DNA from 4 places in the Rhizobium sp. RCC_161_2 genome. Region 1 is predicted to be linked to each of the others. Evidence: predicted binding sites of a transcription regulator. Region 1 holds the regulator's gene; each other region holds the start of a gene.
What was found. Region 1 encodes PhoB, which activates phosphate uptake and scavenging genes when phosphate is short. Its sites were predicted from a motif close to TGTCATNNANCTGTCAT; they were not measured.
Positions count from the first base shown of each region.

Region 2: AB6803_RS11040 (phospholipase C) is a predicted target of PhoB. The motif match lies at 2,388-2,404, and genes of this name have one in related genera.
Region 3: AB6803_RS05620 (LTA synthase family protein) is a predicted target of PhoB. The motif match lies at 2,466-2,482, and genes of this name have one in related genera.
Region 4: AB6803_RS13460 (alpha-D-ribose 1-methylphosphonate 5-triphosphate diphosphatase) is a predicted target of PhoB. The motif match lies at 2,263-2,279, and genes of this name have one in related genera.

Region 1 covers NZ_JBFUPL010000005.1:62,391-67,296, reverse strand. Annotated here, with positions in the region: gene pstA (phosphate ABC transporter permease PstA) at 1-463, shown strand, start outside; gene pstB (phosphate ABC transporter ATP-binding protein PstB) at 477-1,292, shown strand; gene phoU (phosphate signaling complex protein PhoU) at 1,344-2,057, shown strand; gene phoB (phosphate regulon transcriptional regulator PhoB) at 2,089-2,772, shown strand; gene AB6803_RS14730 (GcrA family cell cycle regulator) at 2,860-3,396, opposite strand; gene AB6803_RS14725 (aspartate aminotransferase family protein) at 3,826-4,906, shown strand, end outside.
Region 2 covers NZ_JBFUPL010000003.1:663,927-668,832, forward strand. Annotated here, with positions in the region: gene AB6803_RS11025 (GTP-binding protein) at 1-206, shown strand, start outside; gene AB6803_RS11030 (WD40 repeat domain-containing protein) at 206-1,195, shown strand; gene cysE (serine O-acetyltransferase) at 1,212-2,027, shown strand; gene AB6803_RS11040 (phospholipase C) at 2,492-4,120, shown strand; gene AB6803_RS11045 (cytochrome-c peroxidase) at 4,141-4,906, shown strand, end outside.
Region 3 covers NZ_JBFUPL010000002.1:305,406-310,311, reverse strand. Annotated here, with positions in the region: gene AB6803_RS05630 (hypothetical protein) at 1-617, opposite strand, end outside; gene AB6803_RS05625 (NAD+ synthase) at 648-2,327, opposite strand; gene AB6803_RS05620 (LTA synthase family protein) at 2,518-4,446, shown strand; gene AB6803_RS05615 (DUF1003 domain-containing protein) at 4,530-4,906, shown strand, end outside.
Region 4 covers NZ_JBFUPL010000004.1:351,708-356,613, reverse strand. Annotated here, with positions in the region: gene purM (phosphoribosylformylglycinamidine cyclo-ligase) at 1-317, shown strand, start outside; gene purN (phosphoribosylglycinamide formyltransferase) at 314-991, shown strand; gene AB6803_RS13460 (alpha-D-ribose 1-methylphosphonate 5-triphosphate diphosphatase) at 1,004-2,173, opposite strand; gene AB6803_RS13455 (NUDIX domain-containing protein) at 2,324-2,917, opposite strand; gene AB6803_RS13450 (molybdopterin-dependent oxidoreductase) at 2,914-4,906, opposite strand, start outside.

The DNA.
Region 1 (4,906 bases):
GGGCCTGCCGCGTTCGGCCTCGCTGGTCGGCGGGCTGGTGCTGAGCCTGATGACGCTGCCGATGATCATCATCGCCACGCGCTCGGCACTGCGCGCCGTGCCGCCGTCGATCCGCAGCGCCGCCCTCGGTCTAGGCGCCTCTCGCATGCAGGTTGTGTTCCACCATGTCCTGCCGCTCGCCATGCCGGGCATCCTGACCGGTACGATCCTTGGGCTTGCGCATGCGCTTGGCGAAACCGCGCCGTTGCTGTTGATCGGCATGGTCGCCTTCGTCGCCAATTATCCAACATCGCCGCTCGATCCCGCGACCGCGCTGCCGGTGCAGATCTACATGTGGGCGAGCGAAGCCGAGCGCGCCTTTGTCGAGCGAACCTCCGGGGCCATTATCGTTCTGCTCTTCTTCCTTGTTGCAATGAACATCGGGGCCATCCTGCTGCGTCGTCGCTTCGAGCGGCGTTGGTAGAGGGGGAGACGAGATGAACGTGATGACGGAAGCCGCAAGCGAGAAGGCATTGGCCAGGAAGATGACGACGATCCCCTACAAGATGATCGGCCAGGACGTCTCGGTCTATTACGGCGACAAGCGCGCCCTGTTCGGTGTCGACCTGAACATCCGTGCCAATACGGTCACCGCGCTGATCGGCCCTTCCGGTTGCGGCAAGTCCACCTTCCTGCGCTGCCTCAACCGCATGAACGACACGATCGACACCTGCCGCGTCACCGGCAAGATCACGCTCGACGATCAGGATGTCTATGACACCGCCATCGATGTCGTGGAATTGCGCGCCCGCGTCGGCATGGTGTTCCAGAAGCCCAATCCCTTCCCGAAGTCGATCTATGAGAACGTGGCCTACGGCCCGCGTATTCACGGGCTGCACCGCTCCAAGTCCGATCTCGACCATATCGTCGAAACCAGCCTGCAGAAGGCCGGCCTCTGGGGCGAGGTCAAGGATCGATTGCAGGAAGCCGGCACCAGCCTGTCCGGCGGCCAGCAGCAGCGTCTCTGCATTGCCCGCGCCGTTGCCGTCAGCCCGGAGGTCATTCTCATGGACGAGCCGTGCTCGGCGCTCGATCCCATCGCCACGGCTAAGGTCGAGGAACTGATTCACGAGATCAGGGAAAATTTCACGATCGTCATCGTGACGCATTCCATGCAGCAGGCGGCCCGCGTCTCGCAGCGCACCGCAATGTTTCACCTCGGCCATTTGGTCGAGGAGAACGATACCGATAAGATGTTCACCAATCCCGACGATTTCCGCACGCAGGATTACATCATGGGCCGTTTTGGTTGATGATGGCAGGCGCGCGGCTCCTTTCACACAGTTCACCTTGAGGATAGAAAAATGGTCTCCACTCACATTCTCTCAGCCTATGACGAAGACCTGAAGTTCCTGACGCGCCGCATTGCCGAAATGGGCGGCCTGGCCGAGCAGATGGTCAGCGATAGCGTACGCGCGCTCGTCAACAGCGACGCGGCTCTGGCTCAGAAGGTCATCTCCGACGACGTCGTTCTCGACCATGCCGAGCGCGAAGTCGGCGATAAGGCGATCGTCACCATCGCTCGCCGTCAGCCGATGGCCGCCGACCTTCGCGAAATCATGGGCTCGATCCGCATCGCCTCCGATCTGGAGCGTGTCGGCGACCTCGGCAAGAACACCGCCAAGCGCGTCATCGCCGTCCAGGGCACCGGCGTTCCACGGAAACTTGCCCGTGGCATCGAACATCTCTCCGAACTGGCGCTTAGCCAGCTCAAGGAAGTGCTCGACGTCTACACGACCCGTTCGCCCGACAAGGCCGTGTCGATCCGTGAGCGCGACGAGGAAATCGACGCGATGTACACCTCGCTCTTCCGCGAGATGCTGACCTACATGATGGAAGATCCGCGCAATATCACTACCTGCACGCATCTTCTCTTCTGTGCCAAGAACATCGAGCGTATCGGCGACCATGCCACCAACATCGCTGAGACGATCTATTACATGGCAACCGGCAGCCAGCCCGAAGGCGAGCGCCCGAAAGACGATACCGCCAACACCGTCGGTGCGGTGACGGAATAATCCAGACGCCAAAGAAGGAGACCAGAGACGTATGGTTCCGAGAGTTGCTGTTGTAGAAGACGAAGAAGCGCTCAGCGTTCTGCTGCGCTATAATCTCGAGGCCGAAGGCTTCGAGGTCGACACGATCCTGAGAGGCGACGAAGCCGAGCTTCGCCTCCAGGAGCGCATTCCCGATCTTCTGATCCTTGACTGGATGCTCCCCGGCGTGTCCGGCATCGAGCTCTGCCGCCGGCTGCGCATGCGGCCGGAGACGGAGCGCCTGCCGATCATCATGCTCACCGCCCGCGGCGAGGAAAGCGAGCGCGTGCGCGGCCTTTCCACCGGTGCGGACGATTATGTCGTCAAGCCGTTCTCGACGCCGGAACTGATGGCCCGCGTCAAGGCGATGCTGCGCCGTGCCCGTCCGGAGGTTCTCTCCACGGTGCTGCGCTGTGGCGATATCGAACTGGACCGCGAGACCCATCGCGTTCACCGCAAGAGCCGCGAAGTGCGGCTGGGGCCGACCGAATTCCGCCTGCTGGAGTTCCTGATGTCCTCGCCGAGCCGTGTCTTCTCGCGATCGCAACTCCTCGACGGTGTCTGGGGGCATGACATCTATGTCGACGAACGCACTGTCGATGTCCATGTCGGACGTCTGCGCAAGGCGCTGAACTTCTCCAATATGCAGGATGTCATCCGCACCGTTCGCGGCGCGGGTTATTCCATGGAGGCCTGAGCGGGAAACCGGTCAGTCACCCAACATAGCGGCGGAAACAGAAAACGGGCCTTTCGGCCCGTTTCTTTTCTTCAGCTATGGCGCATCTCAGCCGCGTGGCTGAGCCGCCGGCCGCCGGCGCTCATGCACCGGCTGATAGGCCAGGCGCTGATGGTAGCCGCAATAGGGCGATGCATCCGGGCTGTCATTACCGCAGAAGTGGAAATCATCCTTCAGAGGATCGCCGACCGGCCACTTGCAGGTACGTTCGGTGAGTTCCGTCAGGCCGAGGCGTCGCGAAATCGGAACGACCACATTGGCTGCCGGACGATATTCGATCTCGTTGACCGTATCGATCTCGACTTCTTCCTTGAGCATCGTTGCGCCCTGCTGACGGGTAACCGTGCGGGTTGCAACGCGCGAGGCGTAGTTCGGTGCGCGTGGCGCCGAAGTGTTGCGCTTCTGCGCTCGGGCCGCCGTCGCCGTGCCACCGGCCTTCGCTCGGCCCGGCAGGCTCAAGCGATGTACCTTGCCGATGACGGCGTTACGACTGACGCCACCAAGCTGCGCCGCGATCTGGCTCGCGCTCAAACCCTCGGACCACAGCTTCTTCAGCTTCTCGACGCGTTCGTCTGTCCAATTCATGCCCTGTCTCCGCTGTCGCGTTTCCGATGGCAGAATCCTTCACCATTGCCTCAGATGGGGTCGAGGCCCGAAACGCTTAAAAAATTGTGGTGACTAGTTCCCGCCGCATGCAGTCTAGTAATTGAGATTTAACCTAGTGTGAGGCTGACTCCGTGACAAGAGTCGCATGATTCCTGGGGAATCGATTTCGGGGTTTTCCCCAACTTGCTTGTCTAGGCGTGGCATTTTTGCAATATTAGCAATTGAAGGCATACCTCTCGTTCAGAGGTGCTCTGCCGCGCCTGCTAAATCGCCTGTTTTGTTGACATTGCGGTGCAAAACATCAATAGTGCCTCAGCCGCCGCAAGGCGGCATTTTTGATTTTTCCGGGCCCGTTTCACTTGAAGGAAACGATTGGCCCTAAAGGTTGTGATCGAGGAGATACGGGCCATGGCTGAAACCGCGCCGCTTTATGACACCTATATGCGTGCCCCGCTGCGGTTTGAGCGAGGAGAGGGCGTATGGCTGTTCACGGAGACAGGCGAGCGCTATCTCGATTTCGCCGCAGGCGTCGCGGTGAATTCGCTCGGTCATGCGCATCCCCATCTGGTTGCGGAACTGAAGGCGCAGGCCGACAAGGTCTGGCACCTGTCGAACCTCTATGAGGTGCCGGGCCAGGAGAAGCTGTCGAAGCGCCTGACGGAAGCCACCTTTGCCGACAAGGTGTTCTTCACCAATTCCGGTGCCGAGGCACTGGAATGCGCGATCAAGACGGCGCGGCGGTACCAGTTCTCCAAGGGCCATCCCGAGAAATTCCATATCATCACCTTCGAAGGCGCTTTCCACGGCCGCACGATCGCGACGATCGCCGCCGGCGGACAGGAGAAGTATCTCGAAGGTTTCGGCCCCAAGGCGCCGGGCTTCGACCAGGTGCCGTTCGGCGATCTCGACGCCGTGCGTGCCGCTGTCACCGATGCGACGGCCGGGATTCTTATCGAGCCCGTGCAGGGCGAGGGTGGCATCCGCCCTGCGACCAACGAATTCCTGCGCGGCTTGCGCCAGATCTGCGATGAGCATGGCCTTCTTCTGATCCTTGACGAGGTCCAGTGCGGCGTCGGCCGTACCGGCAAGCTGTTTGCCCATGAATGGTCCGGCGTCACGCCCGACATCATGGCCGTGGCGAAGGGTATCGGCGGCGGCTTCCCGCTCGGCGCTTGCCTTGCGACGGCGGAAGCCGCTTCGGGCATGAAGGCCGGTACGCATGGCTCGACCTATGGCGGCAATCCGCTCGCCATGGCAGTCGGCAATGCCGTGCTCGATATCGTGCTGGCAGACGGCTTCCTCGAACATGTGCGCGACATCGCCCTGGTGTTCCGTCAGGGCCTCGCCTCGCTTCAGGATCGTTTCCCCGATATCATCGAGGATGTCCGCGGCGAGGGCCTGATGCTGGGCATCAAGGCCGCCATTCCACAGGTGGAGCTGCTGCAGGCCATCCGCGCCGAGCATCTTCTCGGCGTGCCGGCCGGCGATA
Region 2 (4,906 bases), on a different contig from region 1:
AGATTCTTCGCCTGAAGGGCATCATCGCCTTCAAAGGCGACGCCGAGCGCTATGTCGTCCAGGGTGTGCACATGATCATCGAAGGCGACCATCAGCGCCCCTGGAAGGACGGTGAAAAGCATGAGAGCCGCCTGGTCTTCATCGGCCGTGAACTCGACCGCGAAAAGCTGGAAAAGAGCTTCAAGGCCTGCGAGGCAGCCGCCTGATGCCGACTGTCGCTCCGCTTGATATCGACGGCCACGTTTTGGCCGTCGAATTTTTAGGGGATACCCCCATCTTCGCCAGCGCCGCCGGCACGATCCATCGGCTGGAAGGCGGGGAAAAGGTGAGCGAAGCCCATCAGGGCATGCTCACCTGCATCCGCGACCCCTATAGCGACAGCCTGATCTCCGGCGGCGAGGATGGCAAGGTCCTGCGCATCGCAGCCGATGGCGGCGTGACCGTGCTTGCCGAAGCGCCGCGCAAATGGATCACCCAGCTTGCCGCCGGCCCGCAAGGCGCGGTCGCCTACGCCTACGGAAAAAGCAGCTTCGTGCGGCTTGCCGATGGCTCGACCAAGGAATTCACCGAGGAGCGCACCGTCGAAGGTCTCGCCTTCGCGCCCAAAGGCCTGCGCATCGCCGCCGCCCGCTATAATGGCGTCTCCCTGCATTGGGTCGGCATGAGCGCGCAGCCGATCAATCTGGAATGGAAGGGCGCCCATACCGGCGTCACCTTCTCGCCGGACGGCCAGTTCGTTGTCACCACTATGCAGGAAAACGCCCTGCACGGCTGGAAGCTGGACAGCAAGCCGGGTGGCGAAGCACGGCACATGCGTATGACCGGCTATCCCGCCAAGGTGAAGTCGCTGTCATGGTCCGCCAAGGGCAAGTGGCTCGCCTCGTCCGGCGCCCCGGCGGCGATCGTCTGGCCCTTCCAAAGCAAGGACGGCCCGATGGGCAAGGCGCCGCAGGAGCTCGGCACCCGCGCCAACATCATGGCAACCTCGGTCAAGTTCCATCCGGCGGAAGACATCCTGGCGATCGGCTTCGTCGACGGCATGATCCTGGCGGTGCGTATCGGCGACGCCAAGGAGGCGCTCTTGCGCCGCCCGGGTAAAGGTGCGATCACCTCGATGAGCTGGAGCAAATCCGGCAAGCTGCTCGCCTTTGCCTCCGAGGCCGGCGATTGCGGCGTCGTTGATATTTCCGCCTGACGAGAAAGACAGGACCATGTCCCAGACAGGTACGGCAATTGCCGGACATTCCCCTGCCACACCAGGCAGCGTCTGGGACGTGATCCGCCACGAGGCCATCGACCTCGCCGGCCGCGAACCGACGCTTCGCCCATTGCTGGCAGCGCAGATCGTCGCGACGCAATCGGATGCCGAAAACCTCGCAAATGTCCTGGTCGCCCGGCTCTCCACTGCCGGGATCGAGACTCGCGACCTCTTCGCCCTCTTCCAGGATGTGCTGACGCGCCACCCCGAGATCCTACCGGCGACGGAGGCTGACCTCGTTGCCGTGCGGACCCGCGATCCCGCCTGCACCACCTATCTGCATGCGCTTCTGAACCTCAAGGGCTTCCACGCTCTGCAGACCCATCGCATCGCCCATGCGCTCTGGACGGAAGGCCGGCCGGAAATCGCCAGCTGGCTGTCCAACCTGGCCTCGCTGGTCTTCGGCCCGGACATCCATCCGGCGGCAAAGATCGGCTCGTCCATCATGCTCGACCACGGCTCCGGCATCGTCATTGGCGAAACCGCCGTCATTGAGGACGAAGTCTCGATCCTGCAGAACGTCACGCTCGGCGGCACCGGCAAGGAAACCGGCGACCGGCATCCGAAGATCCGCCATGGCGTGATGATCGGCGCCGGAGCAAAGATCCTCGGCAATATCGAAGTCGGCGCCTTCAGCAAGGTGGCGGCAGGCAGCGTCGTCGTGAAACCGGTGCCGCCCCACTGCACCGTCGCCGGCGTCCCGGCCACGGTTGTCCGCATCCATCCCGCAGACGAGATCCCGGCGGAAACGATGGATCAGAATATCTAGCCTCCCATCGATGGGGTACCGTGGCGGCCTCGTCCTTCGAGGCTCCGTCCCCTTCGACAGACTCAGGGCGCTGCGCACCTCAGGATGAGGTGGAGTAGATCCCTCGCCACGGAAAAACAGATACCGAACGATTGAACCCTTGCAGCGGTTAAGCCCCAGAAATTAGCCCTCACCCTGAGGTGGGAGCAAAGCGACCCTCGAAGGGCGGGGGCGGGTGGAACACTCCAATGTCAGCCGTGACATAACGTAGCACCGTCACGGCTTTATGCCTTACCGGTGTCCGATCCGCTCCATCATTCCAGTAAAATCAATCGCTTGGCTATGCCCATCTTAGCCGCGATAGCCTCTCCCAAGACACCCCTTCACGGAACTGTCACATACCGTTGATAGCCCGGCATGGTTCCCTCTGTTCCGGCGCGGCGCAAAAGCGCTGGAGCAATGCCCCCACTTGAGAGGATATCACCATGACCCGTCTTTCGCGTCGCGCCGCCCTTGCAGCCGGCAGCGCGCTTGCCCTTGTTTCGCTCTGTTCCGCCGCTGGCGCCGCCGACGTGGCGCCGGCAATGAATACCGCCACGCCGATCAAGCACCTGGTCGTCATCTTCCAGGAAAACGTCTCCTTCGACCATTATTTCGCGACCTACCCCAAGGCCGCAAACGTCGCCGGCGAGCCGGAATTCAAGGCGGCCGACAATACACCGGCCGATATCAATACGCTCGCCAATGCCGGTCTTCTCGACAACAACCCGAACAAGACCAACGCAGCCAACGGCGCAGATGCCGCAGCCCCGTTCCGCCTCGACCGCACCCAGGCGGCCACGCAGTCGCAGAACCATGGCTATACCGCCGAGCAGGCCGCCTACAACAACTTCGCCATGGATCTCTTCCCCGCCAATACCGGCAGGGGCACCAAGGGTGCGGCCGGCGCATTCGGCACCAAGGGCCAGGTCATGGGCTATTATGACGGCAACACCGTCACCGCCATGTGGAACTACGCCCAGCACTACGCGCTGAACGACAATTCCTTCTCCACAAATTTCGGCCCGTCGACCCCCGGCGCGCTGAACCTCATCTCCGGCCAGACCAACGGCGTCATCCTGCCGCCCGGCTATACGCTGGAGAAGGACGGCACTTATTCCAAGGGCCGCATCGTTCCCGACGGCAATGGCGGCTGGACGGCCATCAGCGACTTCGACCCGACCGGCGACGTCTGTTCCGTCGGCCAGACCGCGCTGATGTACGGCAAGAACATCGGCGACATGCTGAACGAGCACAAGATCACCTGGGGCTTCTTCGAAGGCGGCTTCGACCTGACCCAGACCAATGCCGACGGCACGACCGGCTGCAAGCGCGCCACGACCTCGCCCGTCACCCAGGTCAACTACGGCGACTACATTCCGCATCACCAGCCATTTCAATACTATGCCTCGACGGCCAACCCGATGCATGCACGTCCGTCCTCGGTCGCAGCGATCGGCACCACCGATGCCGCCAATCATCAGTATGACGTGACAGACTTCTATGCCGCGCTGAAGAACGGCAGCATGCCGACCATCAGCTTCCTGAAGGCACCCGCCTATCAGGACGGCCATGCCGGCTATTCCGATCCGCTCGACGAGCAGGAATTCGTGACCCAGGTCGTCAACACCGTCCAGAATTCGCCGGACTGGAAGGACACCGCCATTATCCTCCTCTACGACGATTCAGACGGCTGGTATGACCATGCCCACGCCGTCGTCAATCCGTCAAAGCTCGGCGTCAAGGGCTATGACGTGCTCAGCGGCGACAGCTGCTCCACCGGCACGCCGCTGCCGGGCGTCAACGGCCAGCCCGCCCAGGGCCGCTGCGGCTATGGCACGCGCCAGCCGCTGCTGGTCATCTCGCCCTACGCCAAGGTCAATTTCGTCGACCACACACTGACCGACCAGACCTCCGTCATGCGCTTCATCGAAGATAACTGGATGGGCGGCGCACGCCTCGGCGGCGGCTCGTTCGATGCCATCTCCGGCTCGCTGAACGCCATGTTCGACTGGTCGAAGGGCGATACGCAGAAGCTGATCCTCGATCCGAAGACCGGCAATAGCGCATCCTAAGCGGAAGAAGGGAGACGGCGATGTCTCTAAAAATCAATCACCGTCTCCTGCCGCTCATCGCACTCGCGGGCGTCTCGCTCGCGGGGGCAAGTATCGGCATGGCAAATCAATCTGCTCCCGATGCTTCCGTGGCCACGAATACCTATGAGGATACGGTGCCGCTGAGCGCCGTTGCCCAACTCGGCAAGAAGCTGTTCTACGACCCCTCGCTATCCGGCAGCGGACAGATGTCCTGTTCCACCTGCCATGATCCGAACAATCACTATGCGCCGGCCAATGGATTGGCTGTGCAGCTTGGCGGCCCGCATTTCGACCAGTCGGGCGTCCGAACCGTGCCGAGCCTCGCCTACAAGATGTCGACGCCATCCTTCTCGATTGGAGAAAGTGCCGCAGACGAGGCAGCGGAAGCAGCCCCCATGACCGAGGCGTCCGGAGTGGCGCTTGCCAATACGCCGGCAGTCGTCGCCGGGCCGCTGACCGCGCAAGCCGTCGTCAAGGCCGATGCCGCCGCCGCAAACCTGGTGCCGCAGGGCGGGATGTTCTGGGATGGACGTGTCGATTCGCTGGAAGAGCAGGCCTTGCAGCCGATGATCTCGCCCTTCGAAATGGCCAATGCCGACGCGGCAACCGTCTATGCGAAGCTGAAGCAGGGCTATGGCAAGGATATCGCCGACCTCTTCGGCGAGAATGTTCTCAACGATCAGGACATGGCGATCGCCGAAGTCGGCTTTGCGCTCGCCCGCTACCAGATCGAAGAGCCCTCCTTCCATCCCTATACGAGCAAGT
Region 3 (4,906 bases), on a different contig from region 1:
GATGGATGGGCGAACCAGTTGCCGTAATTGTCGTTTGTCACCTGCTGGAGACCAGTGCCGTCGGGATGGATGCGCCAGATCTGCATCAGGCCGGTGCGGCTCGAATTGAAGTAGATCCATCGCCCGTCGGCGGAATAGTCCGGCCCGTCGTTGCGGCCCTCGCCATGCGTTAGCCGCGTTTCCTCGCCGCCGTCGACCGAGATCGTGTAGATGTCGAAGACGTCGTTGCGGATACCGCAATAGGAGAAGTGCTTCCCGTCGGGCGACCAGCCATGCCAGTAGGACGGCAGATTGGTGGTCACCTGCCGTGGTGTCCCGCCTTCGGCCGGTAGGACGTAGATGCAGGACTTGCCATGCTGGGTCTTGTCGGAAATGGCGATCAGCGAGCCATCCGGCGAAATGCCGTGATCGTTGTTGCAGAGCGTCGCAAAATCGGTATCGACCTGAACGGGCTCGGCTTTGCCGTCGAGGGCAATCCGGTAAAGCAGTCCATCGGCGTTCAGCAGCAGATAGCGCCCATCCGGCGCGAAATTCGGCGCCTCGATCAATGTGTCCGTCTGCCAGACGATCCGGTTCTCACCGGTGCGAATATTGTAGATCTCGACCGAACTGCGCATTGCTTCTCCACTCGCCGGATGGCGTTACGATCAACGATCGCGGAACCGGTTGGTGATCGGATAGCGCCGGTCGCGGCCGAAATTCTTCGTGGTGATCCTCACGCCCGGCGCCGACTGCCGGCGCTTGTATTCAGCGAGATAAAGCAGATGTTCGATCCGGTGAACTGTCGCAATATCGTGCCCGCGCGCGACGATCTCCTCCACCGCCATCTCCTTCTCCACCAGGCATTCGAGGATATCGTCGAGCACCGGATAGGGCGGCAGCGAATCCTGGTCTGTCTGGTTCGGCCGGAGTTCGGCCGACGGCGCCTTGTCGATAATGTTGTAAGGGATCACCTCGCCCGATGGGCCGAGCGCGCCGGGCGGCACATGCAGGTTGCGCCAGCGCGATAGCGCATAGACCTGCATCTTGTAGAGGTCCTTGATCGGGTTGAAGCCGCCGTTCATATCGCCATAAAGCGTGGCATAGCCGACCGACATTTCCGACTTGTTGCCGGTGGTGACCACCATCGAGCCGAACTTGTTGGAGATCGCCATCAGGATAGTGCCACGAGCACGGCTTTGCAGGTTTTCCTCGGTGATGCCGCTCTCGGTGCCTTCGAACAGATCGGCCAGCGCGGCGTTGAAGCCCGTCACCGGTTCCTCGATCGGCACGATGTCGTAGCGGCAGCCGAGCGCCTTGGCACAATCGGCGGCATCCTTCAGCGAATCCTCCGACGTATAGCGGTAAGGCAGCATCACGGTACGCACCCGCTCCTCGCCGAGCGCATCGACGGCGATCGCAGCGCAGATGGCCGAATCGATACCGCCCGACAGGCCGAGCACGACCGATTTGAAGCCATTCTTGTTCACATAGTCGCGGAAGCCCAGCAGGCAGGCGCGATAATCAGCCTCCTCGCCTTCCGGGATATGGGCCATGGGACCTTCGCTGCAATGCCAGCCGTCGCCGTTCTTTTTCCAGGTCGTCACCGCGAGCGCGGTCTCGAACTGGCTCATCTGGAAAGCCAGTGTTCTGTCGGCGTTGAAAGCAAAGCTCGCGCCGTCGAAAACATACTCGTCCTGGCCACCGACCTGAGCTGCAAAGACGAGCGGCAAGCCCGACTCGATCACCTGGCGGAGCACGACCTGATAACGAACATCGACCTTGCCGCGATAGTAAGGTGAGCCGTTTGGAACCAAAAGAATTTCCGCGCCGCTTTCGGCCAGCGTTTCGCAGATGCCGAGATCGTTCCAAATCTCTTCGCAAATCGGGATACCAATCCGCACGCCTCGAAAATTAACCGGTCCGGCGATAGTCCCCTCATCAAAGACGCGCTTTTCGTCGAACTCGCCATAGTTTGGCAGATCGACCTTGTCCCTGACGAAGATAACTTTGCCGCCGTCAATCACAGCAACAGAATTGTAACGCCCCGTCTCATCCTGTCGCGGAAAGCCGATGATGACACCCGGTCCGCCATCGGCGGTATCAGCGGCAAGACTGTCCACGGCCTTCTGACACGCGCGGATGAAGGCCGGCTTCAGCACCAGATCCTCCGGCGGATAGCCGGAGATGAACAGCTCCGTGAACAGGACAAGCTGTGCGCCCTCGCGCGCCGCCTCGGCCCGGGCTTCACGCGCCTTTGCAAGGTTGCGGGAGACATCGCCGACCGTCGGATTGAGCTGCGCGACAGCGATGCGGATCGTCTGGGTGATGGGGCTTTGTTCTGTCATGCCATATATTTAACGACGGCGTCCCCGTTCCGCAACAGCCTTTGGCTGTCTTCGCGTGCGAAAGAGGGCGGCACTCGCACAAGCGGTATTTTGCCACCGGAAAAGTACTAAGCAAGCCTTGCGGTTCATCCGGTATTCATGACAAAGGAGTGACACTTCTGTGAAACATTTATAACATACGGAGAGATCGGTGGTCGCCCCGGTATCCAGTTCCGCATTGGCAGGCAAGCCCGCCATTCTGCAAAAGCTTGGCACGGCGAGACAGCAATCGGCGGCTCTCCGCCAGCTTCTCAGCCTTCTACTGACCTTCCTGTCTTCGCTGCTGATCGTCATCGCGGTCGAGTGGGTCGCGCGCGGCGAACTGACGGATATCCCGGCCTATTTTCTTTCAGCCAATCAGCCCGCCTTCACCACCGTCGGCATCGTCATGCTGCTGATGCTCGTGCTCGATGCTCTGTTCGGCCGCGCCCATCAGTCGATATTGGTGGTCGCACCTCTAGTCCTCATCCCGGCCTTCCTCTCCAACCAGAAGCAGCACTATCTCTCCGATCCGCTGTATCCCTCGGATTTCCTGTTTGCGCGCCAGATCATGGAGCTCATGCCGGTGATGGTGCGCGAACGGCCATGGACCGCCATCGCGCTCGCTTTCGGCATCATTGCCCTGGTCGCCGCCCTCGCACTTCTCTGGCGCTATGCCTGGCGGCATGCCGCGACGCTTTCGCGCCATGCCAGGGTCGCGCGGCTCTCCATCTGTATGCCCCTTGCGGCCCTCTTCGTCTCACAGATGGACGCGACCCAATATTCATTCATTCGCGAGAAATTGCGTATCATCCCCATCGTCTGGGATCAGAAGGAAAATTACAGCTACAACGGCTTCATCATCGCCTTCTCGCTGAACCTGCCGATGGCAGACGTCAAAGTGCCGGCGGGTTATGGGCCGGATGCGATGGACGCGATACCGGCCCGCAATTACGGTTATCTCTCAGCTCCGCGCCAGAAGCCTGACGTCATCATGCTGATGAGCGAATCCTTCTGGGATCCGACCCGGCTTTCCAAACTGACCTTCACACCGGACCCGATGCCGACCATTCGCGCGGCGCAATCCGGGCATGTCTTCTCGCCGGAGTTCGGCGGCATGACCGCGAATGTCGAGTTCGAGGCCCTGACCGGCTTCTCCAACGCCTTCCTGCCCTATGGCAGCATTCCCTACCAGCAATATGTCCGCAAACCGATGCCGTCGCTCGCCACCTTCTTCCGTGGCCAAGGTTATGCAGCGCGCGCGCTTCATCCTTTCAGCGGCTGGTTCTGGAATCGTAACGAAGTCTACACGGCCTTCGGCTTTGAGGAGTTCCACACGGAAGACACCATGCCGCCCATGGAAAAGCGCGGCATTTTCGCCTCGGACGACTCGCTGATGAAAGAGATCATGCACGAGGGCGACGAAATGGATCGGCCGTTCTTCTTTTTCGCCGTCACCCTGCAGGGCCATGGTCCCTATGAACCGAACCGCTATGCGCAGAACACCGTCGACATCAAGGGAGACCTGACGGACGCCGACCGCGATACGCTCGCGACCTATGCGCAGGGCGTGCGCGAATCCGATCAAAGCCTGAAAATGCTGATGGACTGGGCCGCCAAGCGCGACCGCGAAACGATCATCGTTCTCTGGGGCGATCATCTGCCGCCGCTCGGCAGCGTCTATCCGAACACCGGCTACATGCCCGAACAGGTGGCATCCAGAAAGGCGCCGCTCGACGTCATGAAGCGGGAGCACGAAACGCCGCTGGTCATCTGGTCAAGCAGGAAGGGGGTGCGCAAGGATGTCGGCACGATCAGCCCGTCGCAGCTGCCCTATCACATCCTCAAGACCGCCGGCTACGAACACCCGTTCTACACCGGTTTTCTCGGCCGGGTGCAGAAGAAGTACAACATCGTCGATCGCTATCAGCTCGCGACGCGCGACAACCAGACCTTTCCGGACTGGTCTCGCAACGAGCAGGATCTCGATCCCATAATGCGCGACTACCGCTATTTGCAGCATGACATGATGTTCGGACGAGAATACGGGCTCGACCGCTTCTTCCCGTCGCACGCCTGGCTGGTCAACCAGGGCAGCTAGGCTGCGACCCTTTTCACGTTGCATTTCCATCGGCCAGTCGAATACTTGGCACTCAAAGGCGATCGAGTCCTTGGAGTGTTCCCATGTATAATCTGCCCAATTTCGTTCATCAGCATTTCGACAAGACGGCCGAGGAGTTGGGCGAGGTCGAAAAGCGCGTGCTCAAGAAGGCACATGAGCGCAAGATCGTTTCCACCGACATCAATGCTGCCTTCTCCGCCAAAGCCTCTTATGGCGAACGCCTCGCGGACGGCATCGCCCGCGTCGGCGGCTCCTGGTCCTTCATCATCTGCTTCCTGCTGTTCCTGGTCTTCTGGTGCATCGTCAACACCATCGTCCTCCTCACCCGCGCCTTCGATCCCTACCCCTTCATCTTCCTCAACCTCGTCCTCTCCATGATCGCCGCCATCCAGGCCCCGATCATCATGATGTCACAGAACCGCCAGACCGAGCGTGACCG
Region 4 (4,906 bases), on a different contig from region 1:
ATATTACCGGCGGCGGCTTTCCGGAAAACATTCCGCGCGTATTGCCGAAGCATCTTGCCGCCGAGATCGATCTGACCGCCGTCAAGGTGCCCCCGGTATTCTCGTGGCTTGCCAAGACCGGCGGCGTCGAGGCCAAGGAAATGCTGCGCACCTTCAATTGCGGCATCGGCATGATCGCTGTCGTTGCCGTCGAAAATGTCGACACCGTCAAGGCGGCGCTTGAAGCCGAAGGCGAATCCATCGTCACGCTCGGCCGCATGATCGCTCGCGACGAAGGCGCTGCCGGCACCGTCTACAAGGGTACGCTGGCAATATGAGTTCGGCCCGCAAACGCGTCGTCGTCTTCATCTCGGGCAGTGGCTCCAACATGATGGCGCTGGTCAGGGCGGCTGCGGCTTCAGATTATCCGGCGGAAATCGTCGCCGTAATTTCCGACAAGGCGGATGCCGGCGGGCTGGCGAAGGCCGCCGCCGAGGGCATTGCCACCTATGCCTTCATGCGCAAGGATTTTGCCAGCAAGGACGCGCATGAGGAGGCCATCCTCGCGCAGCTCTCGGCGCTATCGCCCGACATCATCTGCCTTGCCGGCTATATGCGCCTGCTCACCGGCCGCTTCATCCAGAGCTATGAAGGCCGGATCATCAACATCCATCCGTCGCTGCTGCCGCTCTTCCCCGGCCTGCACACGCATCAGCGCGCCATCGACGCCGGCCAGCGGATCGCCGGCTGCACCGTGCATTTCGTCACCGAAGGCATGGATGAGGGTCCGGTGGTCGGCCAGGCGGCCGTGCCGGTGCTCACCGACGACACCGCCGACGCGCTGGCCGCCCGCGTGCTGACGATCGAGCATCAGCTCTATCCACAGTCGCTACGGCTGCTGGCGGAAGGCAAGGTCCGGATGGAAAACGGCAAGGCCATTGCCACGGCAAAGGCACCGGCTGCCGCCGGCCAGCAGATCCTGTCCCTGCTTGGCGACGTCAGCCGGATCTAGTCGGGTTTCCCCTTACGCAGCCATGGCCATCAATGGATGCAGCGTGCCGTCGCTATAGACGACGCGGCCGTTGCGGAAGGTGGCGCGAATGCGGTGAACCGCACCATGCTCAACAGCTACCAGATCGGCCTTCTGCCCCACAGCGATCTCGCCGCGGTCCGTCAGGCCGGCAGAGCGCGCGGCATTTGCCGTCGCCATGGCAACGGCTACGGGCAGTCCGCCGCTGGCAACTTCGGCAATCTTGAAGATTGCCGGTACGAAAGCGGCCGGATGATAGTCGGCGGCGATGATGCCGAGCAGGCCGGCACGGGCAGCGTCAAGCGCGCTCAGATTGCCCGACATGGACTGACCGCGCAGCGCGTTCGGTGCACCCATCAACGTCCAGAGGCCACGACGGTGCGCTTCTTCAGCGGCCGGCAGCGTCACAGGGAATTCGCTGATCGTGACGCCGAGATCATGCATCTCGGCCACCTTCTCGGCGCTGTCGTCGTCATGCGATGCGAGCGACAGCTTGTGCTTCAGAGACAGGCTGACGATGTCGCGCAACTTGCGTTCGATGTCCGGATCCTGCCGCATGGCGATACGGCGAGCGACCACGTCCTCTGCCGCCTCCCGCGACATCGAGCGGCGCTCGGACATGCTGAGGATATAGGCCTCGATATTGTTGTACTGCCCCTGCCCCGGCGTGTGGTCAGTCAGTGACACCATGTCGACGACGCCATCCTCCAGCAGCCGCTCCAGCGTCGGCGCGGCGCCAACATTGGTGATCTCGTAGCGGGCGTGGACGCGATGGTCGATCAGCAGGTGATCGCGCAGGCTGTTGATGCCCTTAATCACCGCCGAAGTGGTCTCCAGCGAGCGCACATGGCCGTAGACGCTTTCCGTGGCGAAGGAGACGGCGGCGTAAGCCGTAGTCACACCGGCGGCGGCAAGCTTCTTGTCGAGTTCGTGGATACCGAAATCGATCGGCATGGTCGCATTCGGGCGCGGTGCGATCTCGCGCTCGATCATATCGCCGTGCAGATCGATAAAACCCGGCATCAGCAACCGTCCACCACCATCAAAGGTCGCATTCGCCACCGGCTCGGCGCGGATTTCGGCGATCACGCCGTCCTCGATGCGAATGGAGCCCTGATCGACGACTTCATTGGGAAGAACGAGCGTGAAATTGCTGAGCCACATCGGCTTTCTCCTGGAATAGCGTCAATTGTTTCGATTTTGTGACAATGGTCCGGACCTATCCGGCGAATGCCTCCCGATAGGCGCAATTCGTGACACAGTGATGAAGGTCGCAGCACTGATCTTGACAGTGCTTGCACCCTTCCAAACGGCCTATCCCAAGCTCGCCCTGTTCAGTGCCGCCCATTGCAGCAACATGACCGTCTTGGCGTCATAGATCTCGCCCGCTTCGATCATCGCCACCGTGTCGGCCAGCCGGACTTCGAGCACCTCGATGTCCTCATGCTCGTCGGCAAGCCCACCGCCATCGGCGATACGATCGGTGGTGTCGACAACGGCCGCGAAGAAATGGATGATTTCGGTGACCGCGCCCGGCGAGGTAAATGTCTTGAAAAGAAACCTGATATCGCGGACCCGGAAACCGGTTTCCTCCATCACCTCGCGGCGGATCGCCTCTTCTGGATGATCGCCATCGAGCAAGCCGGCCGGCACTTCGATCATCCAGGCGGGAAAACCGGTGAGATAGGCAGGCAGGCGGAACTGCCGCACGAGGATGACCGTCTCGCGCTTGGGATCGTAGAGCAGAATGCAGGCGGCCGGCGTGCGGTGATAGATCTCGCGCTTCAGCCGGTGCATCTCGCCGCTGGAATCCGTGTAGTCGATGTCGTAGTTGCTAAGCCGCGTCCATTGATCCGAGAGCGTCTTCTCGCTGACGATCTCGACCTTGGCCTTTTCGAACTTCGTCATCTCGCATCCTTGCGCAGCCAAACCTTGTTGTCGTGAACGGCGGCGCCGCCATAGGGCGCGACAGGATCGGCGCCGGTGAGCACATTGATACCCTCGCCATCCACATGCGCCTTGTTCGGCCACAGGCTCTCGGCGATCAATACGCCGGCTTTTACCTCCGTCGTGATGCGCGCATGGAGCCGGATGTCGCCCCGGATATTGCCGATCTGGACGAGATCGCCATCAATGACGTCAAGTGCTGCGGCGTCCGCCGGATTGATCATCACCTCCGGGCGACCTTCCTTCTGGCGCGAGGTCTTGGTTTCCGCAAAGCTCGAATTCAGGAAGTTGCGTGCCGGCGAAGTCGCAAGCCGGAAGGGATGATCGGGATCGGCGACTTCGATGACATCGACCTGATCGGGAAATTCCGGCAGCTCAATGTGCGGGCCGAGCAAGCCAACGGCTTCCGGCGGGCGATTCGGCGCAGGCTGGTTGACCCAGTCCGGACGGAAACGGAACTTGCCGTCGGGATGGGCAAAACCGTTGAGGAAATGCGCCTCCTCGAAAGCCGGCTGACGGTCGAACCATTTGTGCTCGAGGAAATAATCGTAATCCGGCAGGCCACTATCCGACAGGATACGGTCCACCATTTCGCGTGCGGAAAAACCGAAGCCGGGACGATCGGCGACGCCGAGACGCTTGGCCAGTTCCTCGATGACGAAGAGATTGCTGCGCACGGTCGAAGGCGGCTCGACCAGCTTGGGGCCGAGCAGGATGTGGTTCTGGCCGCCGGCGCGGTAGATATCGTCATGCTCAACGAACATGGTGGCGGGAATGACGATATCGGCCATCTCGGCGGTATCGGTCATGAATTGTTCGTGCACGGCGACGAAGAGGTCGTTGCGGGCAAAACCGCGCTTCACCAGCCGCTGTTCCGGCGCAATGTTCACCGGATTGGTGTTCTGGATCAGCATGGCCGTCACCGGCCCGCGATGGCGCAGCGCCACGGCATCGCCGGTGAGCGCCCGACCGATCTGCGACTGGTCGATCATGCGGATATCCTGATCCAGCATCGACCGACCCGTCAGCTCGCTGCCATCGATGCGGAAGATATCGCTGTTGGAATGGAAGGCACCGCCGCCCTCATATTGCCAGGAGCCGAGCACGGTGGCGATCGACGCCGCCGCATGCATGGCCACGGCACCGTTGCGCTGGCGGGTGAAGCCGTAACCGAGGCGGAAATAGGATTTCTTCGTGGTGCCGACGAGCCTGGCGAATGCTTCGATCTCATCGACCGACAGGCCGGTGATAGCAGCCGCCCATTCCGGCGTCTTCGTCTGCAAATGCGCTTCGAGACCAACGGGATCATCGGCATATCGAGCCATATAGGCGCGGTCGGCATAGCCGTCGCGGAAGGCGACGTGCATGACTGCGCAGGCGAGAGCCGCATCCGTGCCCGGCTTGACGATCAGTGCCAGATCGGCCTGCTTCATCGTCGGATTATCGTAGATATCGATGACGACGATCTTGGCGCCGCGCTCCTTGCGCGACTTCACCGCATGGGTCATCACGTTCACTTGCGTGGCGACCGCATTGGTGCCCCAGATGACGACGCAGTCGGTACGGCCCATTTCGTGAGGATCGGGGCCACGCAGCGTGCCCGTCGCCATGGTGAAGCCGGTCCAGGCGGGGTTGGTGCAGATCGAGGAAAAGAAGCCGGAATAGCGCTTGGCATGGCGCAGGCGATTGATGCTGTCGCGCTGCACCAAGCCCATGGTGCCGGCATAATAATAGGGCCAGACCGCCTCGCTGCCGTCTCTCGCCTCGGCCTTGACGAAGGCATTGGCGATCTCGTCCAGCGCGTCGTCCCAGGAGAGCTCCTGCCAGCGTCCCTCGCCCTTGGCGCCAGCGCGGCGCAGCGGCTTCATCAGCCGATCGGGATGATAAAGCCGCTCGGCGTAACGAGCGACCTTGGCGCAAATGACGCCCGACGTATAGGAATGGTCCCTT